Linked DNA regions of Rhodopseudomonas sp. BAL398. The main gene of each other region encodes a partner of the protein of the gene in region 2 in a complex. Links are inferred from orthologs where the notes say so. Each region holds a gene or a part of one and is shown on either strand. Other genes may lie near its edges.

Evidence for each region.
Region 1: the proteins of RBJ75_RS27385 (region 2) and RBJ75_RS25615 are in contact, whole or in part, in a solved structure (PDB 1A0O), measured with the Escherichia coli proteins. The link is inferred for Rhodopseudomonas sp. BAL398 from one-to-one orthologs.

What each region holds. Positions count from the first base shown.
Region 1 is NZ_CP133111.1:5,437,143-5,443,051, reverse strand. The notes cover bases 943-3,819. They hold RBJ75_RS25615 (response regulator), read right to left. Parts: upstream 2,641-3,819; coding sequence 2,245-2,640; downstream 943-2,244. Other genes in these bases: RBJ75_RS25610 (23S rRNA (adenine(2030)-N(6))-methyltransferase RlmJ), read left to right, coding at 2,970-3,819; RBJ75_RS25620 (TIGR01459 family HAD-type hydrolase), read left to right, coding at 1,131-1,985; RBJ75_RS25625 (EAL domain-containing protein), read left to right, coding at 943-1,118. Outside these bases: more of RBJ75_RS25625, read left to right, coding at 1-942; more of RBJ75_RS25610, read left to right, coding at 3,820-3,830; RBJ75_RS25605 (cold-shock protein), read left to right, coding at 4,125-4,337; RBJ75_RS25600 (class I SAM-dependent methyltransferase), read right to left, coding at 4,371-5,234; RBJ75_RS25595 (outer membrane protein), read right to left, coding at 5,357-5,909. UniProt on the Escherichia coli protein: Involved in the transmission of sensory signals from the chemoreceptors to the flagellar motors.
Region 2 is NZ_CP133111.1:5,821,685-5,827,695, reverse strand. The notes cover bases 1,124-4,102. They hold RBJ75_RS27385 (chemotaxis protein CheA), read right to left. Parts: upstream 3,666-4,102; coding sequence 1,581-3,665; downstream 1,124-1,580. Other genes in these bases: RBJ75_RS27375 (STAS domain-containing protein), read right to left, coding at 4,029-4,102; RBJ75_RS27380 (response regulator), read right to left, coding at 3,662-4,027; RBJ75_RS27390 (chemotaxis protein CheW), read right to left, coding at 1,124-1,591. Also shown: RBJ75_RS27395 (methyl-accepting chemotaxis protein), read right to left, coding at 1-992; more of RBJ75_RS27390, read right to left, coding at 1,046-1,123; more of RBJ75_RS27375, read right to left, coding at 4,103-4,325; RBJ75_RS27370 (hypothetical protein), read right to left, coding at 4,907-5,053; RBJ75_RS27365 (ATP-binding protein), read left to right, coding at 5,016-6,011. UniProt on the Escherichia coli protein: Involved in the transmission of sensory signals from the chemoreceptors to the flagellar motors. CheA is autophosphorylated; it can transfer its phosphate group to either CheB or CheY.

The DNA.
Region 1 (5,909 bases), 380 kb from region 2 along the record:
AACTGGGCGGCCTGGTCAAGCAATTGGCGGTGTCGGTCGCCAACCATGAAGAGATGCTCGAAGCCGGCATCCCTGCCGCAAAGCCGGCTGCGGCCGAACCCGATAGGCCGGCGCAAGCAAGCGAGGCCATTGCCGCGCCGAGCGTCGGGCAGCCCGTCACAACTGCCGCCACAACTGCCGCCGCGCCGGCGCCCGCGCAGCGCGACGCGGCGCAATTGCTGGCCATCATCCGCAACGCGGTCGAGGCCAATCGCATCGATATCTATCTGCAACCGACGGTAACGCTGCCGCAACGCAAGGTGCGGTTCTACGAGGCGGTGACCCGGCTGCGCGACGACGGCAATCTGGTCGTCACCGCGGATGAATTCATCCCGACCGCGCAATCGGCCGGGCTGATGGGGCAGATCGACCATGCGGTGATGCTGCGTTGCATGCAGGTGTTGCGCCGGCTGATGGTCCGCAACAAGGAAGTCGGGGTGTTCTGCAACGTCGCCGCGACCACGCTGGCCGACCCCGACGGGTTTGCCCAGTGCCTGGATTTTCTGGAGGCCAACCGCGCGCTGGCGTCGTCCTTCGTCCTCGAATTCAAGCAGTCCATGTTCCGCAACCTCGGCCCCGCGGAGGTCGAGCATCTGGCGGCGCTGGCGCAGCGCGGCTACCGCTTCTCGATCGACCACGTCACCGATCTGCGCATCGATCCGCGCGAACTGGCCGATCGTGGCGTGCGTTACATCAAGGTGCCGGCGATGCTGCTGCTCGATCCGCGCGAATATCCGGCCTCCGACATTCATCCGGCCGACTTGTCCGATCTGCTCGGCCGCTTCGGCATCGACCTGATCGCCGAGCGGATCGAGGGCGAGCGCGCGGTGGTCGATCTGCTTGACTACGATGTGCGCTTTGGGCAGGGGTTCTTGTTCGCGGCGCCGCGCCCGTTGCGGCCCGAAGCCGCGCCCGCCTCAGCGGCCGCCCCCAACATCTCACAACCGGATTCCCGAGCCCCCCATCATGACGCAGGCAAGCCCCCGCAGATCGAGTTCTCCCGGGAGGCCGGCCGGATCGATCCGCCCCGCCTCACCGGCAATGCCGCGCTGGCGCGCCGCGCGAGCGGCCCGGGCTGAGCGCTTGACGCCATGACCACACTGCGTTTTGTCGAACATTTGCGCGATCTGGTCGGCGGCGTCGACGTCGTGCTCAGCGATATCTGGGGCGTGGTTCATAACGGCCTCGAATCCTTTCCCGAGGCTTGCGCGGCGTTGCGCGCGGTCCGCGCCCAGGGCAGCACGGTGATCTTGATCACCAACGCGCCGCGGCCGGCGGATTCGGTGCAGCGGCAATTGCGCAAGCTGCAGGTGCCGGATGATTGCTACGACGCGATCGTCTCGTCCGGCGATCTCGCCCGCAACTTCATCGCCGACCATCCCGGCCAGGCGGTGTTCTGGCTCGGTCCCGATCGCGACAATTCGATCCATCGCGGACTCGACATGGTGATGACGCCGCTGGACAAGGCCGACTACATCATCTGCACCGGCCCGTTCGACGACGAGACCGAATCGGCCGAGGATTATCGCCAGATGATGGGCGAGGCGCTGGCGCGCAAATTGACGCTGGTCTGCGCCAATCCCGATATCGTGGTGGAGCGCGGCGACCGTCTGATCTATTGCGCCGGCGCGATCGCCGAATTGTATCGCGAACTCGGCGGCGAGGTGATTTTCTACGGCAAGCCGCACCGGCCGATCTATGATCGGGCGATGGCGATCGCGCGATCCTGCCGCAAGGCCGCGACGCCGGTCGAGCGCGTGCTGGCGATCGGCGATTCGGTGCGCACCGACCTGACCGGCGCCCAAGGCTTCGGGATCGACTGCCTGTTCGTCACCCGCGGCATCCACGCCGACGCCTTTGCGGGCATCGATCAGTTGGATTCCGTGGCGGTGAAGGAATTGTTCGGGCATCCGCCGCTGGCGCTGACCCGCGAGCTGCGCTGGTAGAAACGCGGCTGGACGTCATCCTGAGAGTTTGACTCAAAAGCCGATCAACGAAACCAGGCCTTCAACGTCGTCATTGCGAGGAGCGAAGCGACGAAGCAATCCAGTCTGCGCCTGGCGCCCCTGGATTGCGTCGCTGGCGGACGGCGCTGCGCGCCGCCCTGCGCTCGCAATGACGAAATCAAGCGGGGTTCTATCAGTTTCTTTTCGGCCGGCCGTGAAGCACGCCGCCGGGCGTGTGGCCCGGTCGCGAAGCCCGGCGTTAGGCCGGGACGTGATCCGGGAACACGGCGTCGATCTTGGTCTTCAGCGTCGCGGCATTGAACGGCTTGACGATGTAATTGTTCACGCCGGCCTTCTTGGCCGCGATCACGTTCTCGGTCTTGGATTCGGCGGTGATCATGATGAATTTGGTCATCGCCAGATTGGGATCGGCGCGGACCTCCTTGAGCAGGTCGTAACCCGTCATCGGCTCCATGTTCCAGTCCGAGATCACCAGCCCGTATTTCTTCACCCGCATCTTTTCCAGCGCCGCCGAGCCGTCGCTGGCATCGTCGATATGCTCGAAACCGATCTGCTTGAGAAGATTGCGAATGATACGGATCATGGTGTTGTAGTCGTCGACCACCAGCACCGACATCGTTAGATCAACCGCCATCTTCAACTCCCATAGCCCACCGCGCGGGTGCACCGAAATATCGATCTTCCGGCCACGACCGGGTCGCCCGAAACAGCGCGGGCAACAGCCCGCCGGCTTTCCGGTCGACCATGAGTAGCACCGGTGGTTAAACAGCCCGTTAATCTTGCCGCGCCGCCGCGCCGTGGCGCTGTGGCTATGGAGGGGCATTTTCCCACAATCGGCATTTTTAGGAAATTTGCGGCGGTTCGGCGGCCTCGTGCTCCTACTGGGCCAGGCTGGCCGGCGATTCGACCACGGCGGGCCGCTCAGGCGTGGCGGTGCCCGCCGCGGCCTGCTAGTGCTTGGCGATGAATTATCGCCACGCCTTCCACGCCGGCGGCTTTGCCGACGTCATCAAACATCTCGTGCTGGTTCGGATCCTGACCTATTTGCAGGACAAACCGGCGCCGTTTCGGGTGATCGACACCCATGCGGGCGCCGGAATTTACGATCTGACCGGCGAGGAATCCCAGCGCAGCGGCGAATGGCTCACCGGCATCGCCCGGCTGATGCAGGCGCGGCTGTCCGAGAAGGCCGCGCCGCTGGTGGCGCCCTATCTCGATATCGTCCGGGCCTTCAATCCGCAGCGCGGCCTCGCCGCCTATCCGGGGTCGCCGCTGATCGCCCGCGCGCTGCTGCGGCCGCAGGACAGCCTGGTGGCCTGCGAAATCGAAAATGGCGCCCGCAAACGCCTTGTCGACGCGCTGCGCCGCGACACCCAGGCCCGGGTGGTCGATCTCGACGGCTGGGTGGCACTGCCGGCCTTCGTGCCGCCGAAGGAGCGCCGCGGCCTGGTGCTGATCGATCCGCCATTCGAGCGCAAGGACGAGTTCGAGCGGATGGCCGACGGTTTTAGCGCGGCCTATGCGAAATGGCCGACCGGCAGCTATCTGCTGTGGTATCCGGTGAAAAGCCGCCGCGCCACCGACACCCTCGCCCGCCATGTCACCGAGATCGTCAGTTCGACCGGCGGTACCGGAAAATGCCTGCGCCTGGAGTTCAGCGTGGCGCCGCAGAGCGCCGAGGGCGGCCTCACCTCCGCCGGTGTCCTGGTGGTGAATCCGCCCTGGACGCTGGCCGGCGAGTTGAAGGCGATCCTGCCCGAGCTGGAAAAGCCGTTGGGCCAGGGCGGCGCGGGCCGCTTCCGGCTTGAACTGCCAAAACTTTAGCTACTTGCCGCGAAATTCAGCTACTTGTTTGCGAATCCCGGCTCGGTACGAAAAGTCGCATCAGGACCGTAGGCAATCCCGGCAAAACCGTATTATGCTTTAGTTCATTAGGACTGGCGTTACGTTCCGCTTCCGCGAATGGGGGCGGCGGAGTGACAAGGCCTTAAGGCGTATTTCCAAGGACCCGCGGCTCGCAGGTCTCGCTTGCATGGCCAAGCTTTCCGGCAGCGCAATGCCAGCTCGCGTCGATGCGCGGGCGCGCAGCGGCTAGCATTGCGGGGGAGGAGTTTCCGGATGGCGATGTCGGGAACGGTGAAGTTCTTCAATGGTGAACGCGGCTACGGCTTCATCAAGCCGGATGATGGCGGCCGCGACGTTTTCGTGCATATCACGGCGGTCGAGCGGGCCGGCTTGAAAGACCTGATCGAAGGTCAGCGCATCACTTTCGAGGTCGAACCCGACAAGAAGGGCAAAGGCCCCAAGGCGGTCAATCTGGTGGTGAGCTGATTGCCGGCCACGGCGCCGGTCGCCCTTGCAGGATCAGGCGCCCGCCATTGCATGCATGATGTGCGCGCCGCCGCCCGAACCTGCCCGCGCACGGCCCGGAAAAAACCGCGCCGCCAATTGCTCGGGTCCGAAATCCGCGACGCCATCAAATCCGAGTTGCGCCAGTCGGGCGCAAAGGATGTCGGTCTCGAAGTAGCTGTGGATCGGCTCGCCGAGTTCGGCAACCCGGTCCTTGAGCGCCTGCCGTGCTGTCTCCGCCGCGATGGCATCGCTGCCGGCGGGCGCGGCCCTCGACGCGCTCGGATTAACATAGTCGAAAACCACTTCGGCGCCGCCCGGCAGGCGGCCGATCAAACCGAGCGTCGCAAAGATCGCCTCCTCGGTCAGATATGGCACCACACCGAGCCAGCTGAAGAACGCCGGCTCGGCCGCCTTGAACCCGGCAGCGGCCAGCGCTTCGGAGAGACCGTCGCGTTCGAAATCGACCGGCACGAAACAGAGCATATCCGGCAACGCAATCGACGCATCGGCCAGCCGCTGTCGCTTCCAGATCTGGGTCTGCGGATGGTCGACCTCGAACACCCGCAAACCGTCGACCACGCGGCGATACGCGAAGGTATCGAGCCCGGCACCGAGCACGACCAATTGGCGCACACCGCGCTGCTCTGCCGCGGCCTTCAGCGCATCTTCGGCCAGCCGGCTACGCATCGCGATGAACCAGCGCAAGCGCTGCCGCCACGGGTCGGCCTCAGCGTCACGCATCAACTGCGCGGCATCGCCACCGAGGATCCGCACCGCAAGCGGATCGGAGAAAATCGCTCCATGGTCCAGGACCTGATGGGCGGCGCGAAGCCCGGCGGCGCCGAGTGCGGTTCGACTGGGTTGTCCGGGTTCCATTCCGCAATGTTAGAAGCCGGCCGAAGCCCTGTCCATCGCGTGGTCGATCACAAAAAAATCCCGGCCAAGCGGGCCGGGAGTTTTGGTGGTGCCGTTTTTTATCGCGAATATTTGGGTCGCGATTAGAAGTGATAGTTCACGCCGGCGCGAACCAGGCCGAACTCGTAGCCGTTGGGCATCCCGGTGATGCTGAACCGGCTGTTGGACAGATCGACATAGAGATATTCGACCTTGGCGCTCCAGTTCGGCGCGAAGCCGAATTCGGCGCCGACGCCCGCGGTCCAGCCGGCGGTGGTGTGGCTTTCCGACAGGCCGTAGGTCTCGCCGCGCACTTCGCCGAACGCCAGACCGGCGGTGCCGTAGAACAACACATTGGCGAAGGAATAGCCGACCCGGCCGCGCACGGTTCCGAACCACGGGTTGGAAAACTTCCAGGGCGCGAAGGTCTCTTCGGCGCCATTGGCCTGAATGTCGCCTTCGGCGCCGAACACCAGCGCGCCGGACTGCCAATTGTAACCGGCCTGAACGCCGCCGGCGAAGCCCGAGGGCTTGGTGGGGTTATTGGTGGTGTCGCCCCAATTGTAGCCGAGATTGCCGCCCAGATAGGGGCCGGCCCAGCTATAGGCATTGAGCGGCTGATTCACCGTATAGGGCGCGCGCGCACCATAAGATCCG
Region 2 (6,011 bases):
TGCCCGACCAATTCGGCGGAAACGTAGCCCATCGTATTCAGGAAGTTGTCATTGGCGCGCAGCACCTTGCCGTCGAGCGTGAACTCGATCACGGCCTGGGCCTTGTTGACGGCTTCGATCTGACCGCTGAAATCGGCGTTCTTGACGGTTTGAGCCGTGATGTCGGTGGCGTATTTCACCACCTTGTAGGGCTTGCCGTCGGGGCCGAGGATCGGGTTGTAGCTCGCCTCGAGCCAGATTTCCCGGCCGCCCTTGCCAAATCGCCTGTACTGGCCGGCATCATATTCGCCGCGTCCGAGCTTGTCCCAGAACATGCGATAATCGGGACTGCCGCGATACAATGGATCGACGAACATCGAGTGGTGCTGACCGACCAGCTCCGCCGCCGCGTAGCCGACCGCGTTCAGGAAGTTATCGTTGGCCTTCAGGATCGTGCCGTCGAGGCCGAACTCGATCACCGCCTGCGACTTGTTGACCGCGGCGATCTGACCACTGACATCGGCATTCTTGATCACGCGCTGGGTAATGTCGGTCGCGTATTTCACCACACCGATGGGCTTGCCGTCGGCACCCATGAATGGATTGTAGCTCGCTTCGAGCCAGATTTCCTTGCCGCCATTGCCGATGCGCTTGTACTCGCCGGAATCGTGCTCGCCGCGGCCGAGCTTTTCCCAGAACGCGCGATATTCCGCACTGCTGCGATAGGCCGGGTCGACCAGCATCGAATGATGCCGCCCCTTGATGTCGTCCAACGCATAGCCAAAGACGGTGAGGAAGTTGGTATTGGCTTCCATGATCGTGCCGTCCAACGCGAATTCGATCATGGCCTGCGAACGGCTGATGGCATCGACGATGCTGCGCCATTTGCGATCGGCGCCCGACGATGGCGTCGCTGAACTCACCGCGGCGGGCTTTGCCTTCTTCTTGCTGGCTTTGACGGGCGCGGGCTTTGCCACATCCAGATCGTCCTGGGCGTCCAATTCGTGCATCATGACGGTGTCCTCGATTGTTTTGGATAGCGATTCAATTGACTGGAACGCTCGGATCAGGCGGCCTTCGACGTCGCGGCATCGCCCTTGAAGTGTCGCTTGCTGGCTTCGGCGGAATTCCCGAAAAGCCCAGCCAGCGAGACCAGCGTGACCATCCGGTTATCGATCGCCACCAATCCTTCGAGGAACTGATCCTCGGTCGGGAGTCCCATTTCGGGCACCGGCCGGATCGCCTTCGGATCGATCGAGATGATGTCGGACACGGTATCGACCAGCAGCCCGATGGTCCGCGTACCGGCCGCGACGATGATCACCACATGCATGCTGGTGGGGACGGTGAGGCCGACTCCGAACCGCGCGCGCAGGTCGAAGATCGGCACGATGACGCCGCGCAAATTGATCACGCCGCGGACATGAACCGGCGCGTTCGGAATCATCGTGGTGTCGGTCCAGCCCTTGATCTCGCGGACCACCATGATGTCGATGCCGTATTCCTCGGCTCCGAGCGTGAAGGTGATGAATTGCTGCCGATTCTCGCCACCCGGCGGCGCATCGAGATCGTCCTGAGCGAAACCGGCGATCGACGTCTGATCAGGCTGCATGGGTGATCTCCTCTCGCGGCGCGCTGATAGCGACCGGGTGAATGGGGGATGGCTTTTCGGGTCGCGGTTCGGCATCGATCTCGCGGAGCCGGGCGATGTCCAAAATGAGCGCCACCCGGCCGTTGCCGAGGATGGTGGCGCCGCTGATGCCGTCGACCGGGTCGTAATTGGCCTCCAGGCTCTTCACTACGACCTGCTGCTGGCCGAGCAGTTCGTCGACCATCACGCCGACGCGGCCGGCGCTTTCGCTTTGCACCACGATTACGATGCCGCTGCACGGATCGGCGATCGCCCCGGCGACGTCGAAGCATTTGTGCAGCGGGATCAGCGGCAGATACTCGCCGCGCAGCGCCAACACATCGCCGCGGCCGACCACCGGGTGAATGTCGGCCGGTCGCGGGCGCAGGCTTTCGATGATCGCGGTGAGCGGGATGATGAAGGTCTCCTTGCCGACCGACACCACCATGCCGTCGACGACGGCGAGCGTCAGCGGCAGCGACAGCGTGAAGCGGGAGCCGGCGCCAAACCGCGAATGCACGGTGATGCGGCCGCCGAGCGACTGCACGTTGCGCTTGACCACATCCATGCCGACGCCGCGGCCGGAAATATTCGAGACCACCTCGGCGGTGGAAAACGACGGCAGGAAGATCAGATTGTCGACCTCCTCGTCGCTGAGCGACGCGCCGGGCGCCACCAAGCCGCGATCCCGCGCCTTGGCCAGCACCTTCTCGCGGTTGATGCCGCGGCCGTCGTCCGAGACCTCGATGACGATGCGCCCGCTGCGTTGCGCGGCCGACAGATGAATGGTGCCCTGGCGCGGCTTGCCGGCCGCGACCCGGTCATCCGGCCCCTCGATGCCGTGATCGAGCGCGTTGCGGATCATATGCGTCAGCGGATCGTTGAGCTGCTCGATGACGGTCTTGTCGATTTCGGTCATTTCCCCGGCGGTGACGATGCGCACCTCTTTGCCGAGCGTGGCTGCGAGATCGCGCACCACCCGCGGCATCCGGGCGAACACCGATTTGACCGGCTGGGCGCGGATCGCCATCACGCTTTCCTGCAATTCGCGCGCGCTTTGCGCCAGCGCCTCGATGCCCTGGATCAAAGCCGGATAGTGATCGGCCGGCAGCAGCGTGCCCTGCTCGGTGAGCATCGCCTGGGTGATGACCAGTTCGCCGACCAGATTGACCAGCCGGTCGACCTTGTCGACATCCACGCGGATCGATTGCGTCGCCGTCGGCGCCGCGGCGGCGGGCTCGGCGACCTTGACGGCAACCGCCGCGACCGGGCCCACCGGCGGCGCGGCGGCCGCGGCCGGCGCCGGCGCCTCGACGTCGAGCGGCGTCACCTGCAGCTCGCAATCGTCCTCGACGAATTCGAATACTTCGTGAATGGCGCTCTGCGGCGCGCCGGTGTCGAGAATGAACGTCCAGCTCAGATAGGCAGCCTCCGGGTCGAGCGCCGCAAGCACCGGCACGCACGAACAATCGACCTCGACACTGACGCCGCCGAGTCGGCGCAATTGCCGCACCAGCAACAGCGGCTCGTTGGCCTTCTGCAGCATTTCGGTGTGAGGCGTGAAAGCGATCCGATAACGCCGCTCGCCGGTGACTTCGGGGCCGCCTGCGTCGAGCGGTGGCGCTCCATCGGTTTCGGCCGGACCATCCCCCGCGCCCGCCAGCACCTCTTCCATCGCGGCGACGATCTCGGCACCGAAACCGGCGTCCAGCGCCTGCTCGGTCCGCGCGGCGTTGACGATATCGGCGAGCGCATCGCTGGCGCGCAGCAGCAGCTGCACGATCTCCGGCCCCGACGACACCTTCTGCTCGCGCATGGCGTCGAGCAGGCTCTCGAAGACATGGGAGAACGCGACCAGCTCGGCGAAGCCGAACGCACCGGCACCGCCCTTGATCGAATGAACCGAACGGAAGATGGCGTGCAAAATCTCGGCATCGCCGCTGCCGTTCGAGAGCAGATCGAGATTCGTCTGCAACGCATCGAGCAGTTCGGTGCATTCCTCGAAATAGGTCTTGCGAAACTGCGCGAGCGGATATCCCTCGCCTTCCTGGTTCATGGACATACGCGTTGAACCAGTTCGATCAATTTTTCCGGGCTGAACGGCTTGACCAGCCAGCCGGTCGCGCCGGCGGCCTTGCCGTCGGCCTTCTTGGTCCCGTCGCTTTCCGTGGTCAGGATCAGGATCGGGACCGCGCGATGCGACGAGGCCGCCCGCACGTTCTTGATCAACGAGATGCCGTCCATGTTCGGCATGTTGAGATCGGTGATGATCAGGTCGAATTTGGATGCGCCAAGCACCACCAGCGCGGCCTTGCCGTCCTCGGCCTCGGCGACATCAAATCCGGCTCTTTTCAGGGTGAACGCCACCATGTCCCGCATGGTCTTGGAGTCGTCGACCGTCAGTATTCGCTTCGCCATTTCACATCACCCAATTCTTGAATTCGGCTCGCAACCCGAGATCGTCGATCGCCGCTCGAAACGCCTCGGAGGCGTTGACGATCTGCAATTCCGATCCGGCTGCGTCGGCGGCGCGCCCGGCCGCCAGCAACACTTGCACGGAGGGCGTCGACATCCGTTCGACCGCGGCGGCATCCAGCACCACGGCGCCCTGCGCCAGCAATTGGATCAGGTCGTCCCTCAGACCATTGGCCTGCGGCAGATCGAGCATTTGCGGCAGGCATTTCGCATCCGAATCTGGAGAGGAAAAAATTGTCACGACGATTGCCCCTTGCCCAATTACGCTCGTCTGCCTCACCTGCCCGCAGCCGACGAAGATTTGCCGCCTGCGAGAAATCGCTGAGCGCCATTCCTTTCACGCGGCACGTGTGATGGGGCGCCTCATCCGTTATCGACACTGGCCGCAATGCAGACGAGTGGCGCTGATTATCGAGATCGCAATCTGGCCCGAACTTGTTGGCGAGTAGTTAACTTCGTTGATCGTACAACTACGAGCACGTAGTCCGTTACATTTATCGCGATTCAACAATTCGGATTCCGCAATCTCATCAACCGTCAGATAGACCAGATCACGTATTACTACGTATCAAGCCGTCGGCCACATCTGACTCATTGACGAATCGGATCGTAGCGACGATTCCCCCGTGCTGACATTCGGGCTTGCATCCCCACGAGTCATCCGCTCCCGATCGCTGACGCCTCGTACTGATACGGGGCACATTCGATTCACCCGCGAAAACACCTCCTAACGGATCATTTCCGCGGATAATAACGCAATATTCGGTTATCTCCGTCATCGAGAGGGCAGCGGAGCGGAGTACACGATTTGTCGCAGTCACATCAAAGCACAGAATCGGAGTCGATCGCGGAAACCAGCATCGCGGCGCCCGCCGCGCTACCGGCCACGCCGGGCGGCAAGTTCCTGTGGATCATCCTGAGCGGCGCGTTGATGATCGCCGTTTTGACAATCAGCACCACCTTCGTCATCGACACCTTTCGACAACGGGAGATTTCCGACCATCAACGCGAACTTGGCAACACCGTTTCGCTGCTGGCCAGCCATTTTGATCAGCAGTTCGATGATTATGTCGGTGGCCAGGAATTGCTCAGCGTGCGATTGCGGATTTCCGACATTGCTTCACCCGAAGAATTCCGGCGACGACTTTCAGGTGCCGATACGCAGCAATTGCTGAGGACCGAGGCTGGGAAATCCGGATCAGATGTCATTGTCCTGTTCGATTCAGATGGCACGATGATCAATATATCGGAAAGCGGCCCGCTTCCCGTGATCAACGTCGCGGATCGCGGCTATTTCAGCGCGTTCAAAACGAACTCCACATCGGAGACGACATTGGTGGAGGCTCTTCGCAGCCGCCTCACGCGCAAGCCCATCGCGCTGCTGGCGCGCGGTCTGCGCAACGCCCATGGCGATTTTCTCGGGATCATGACGAAACGTATCGACATCTACAAATTCGAAAAATTCCTAGAAACCTTGCAATTAGGCAACGGCACGACCGTCACGATGGCTCATCTCGACGGCAATCTGCTCGCGCATTTTCCCCGTATCGACGAATTGGTCGGCAAGAATCTCGGCGCCAACTTCCGAAGGGCCGCGGCGACCGCTGATCATGAGACCACGTTACGGAGAGCCCAGGTAGACGGCGTGGATAGCCTGATAGCTTCGCGCAGGATACGCAGCTTCCCGATCGTCATCATTGCCACAACGACGACCGACGCGGCGCTGACGGAGTGGCGGGAACAAACAAAGCTTCTGGTGGTGGTCGCCGGCCTGCTGGCGCTGGTGATCGTCGCGATATTCCTGATGATCGGACGGCGGCTGGCCCACGAGCGCAAGTTGTCCGAGGAAAAGCTGGCGCTGGGCAGACAAAGACTCAATACCGCCCTGACCAACATGTCGCAGGGACTAAGCCTGTACGACGCCGAC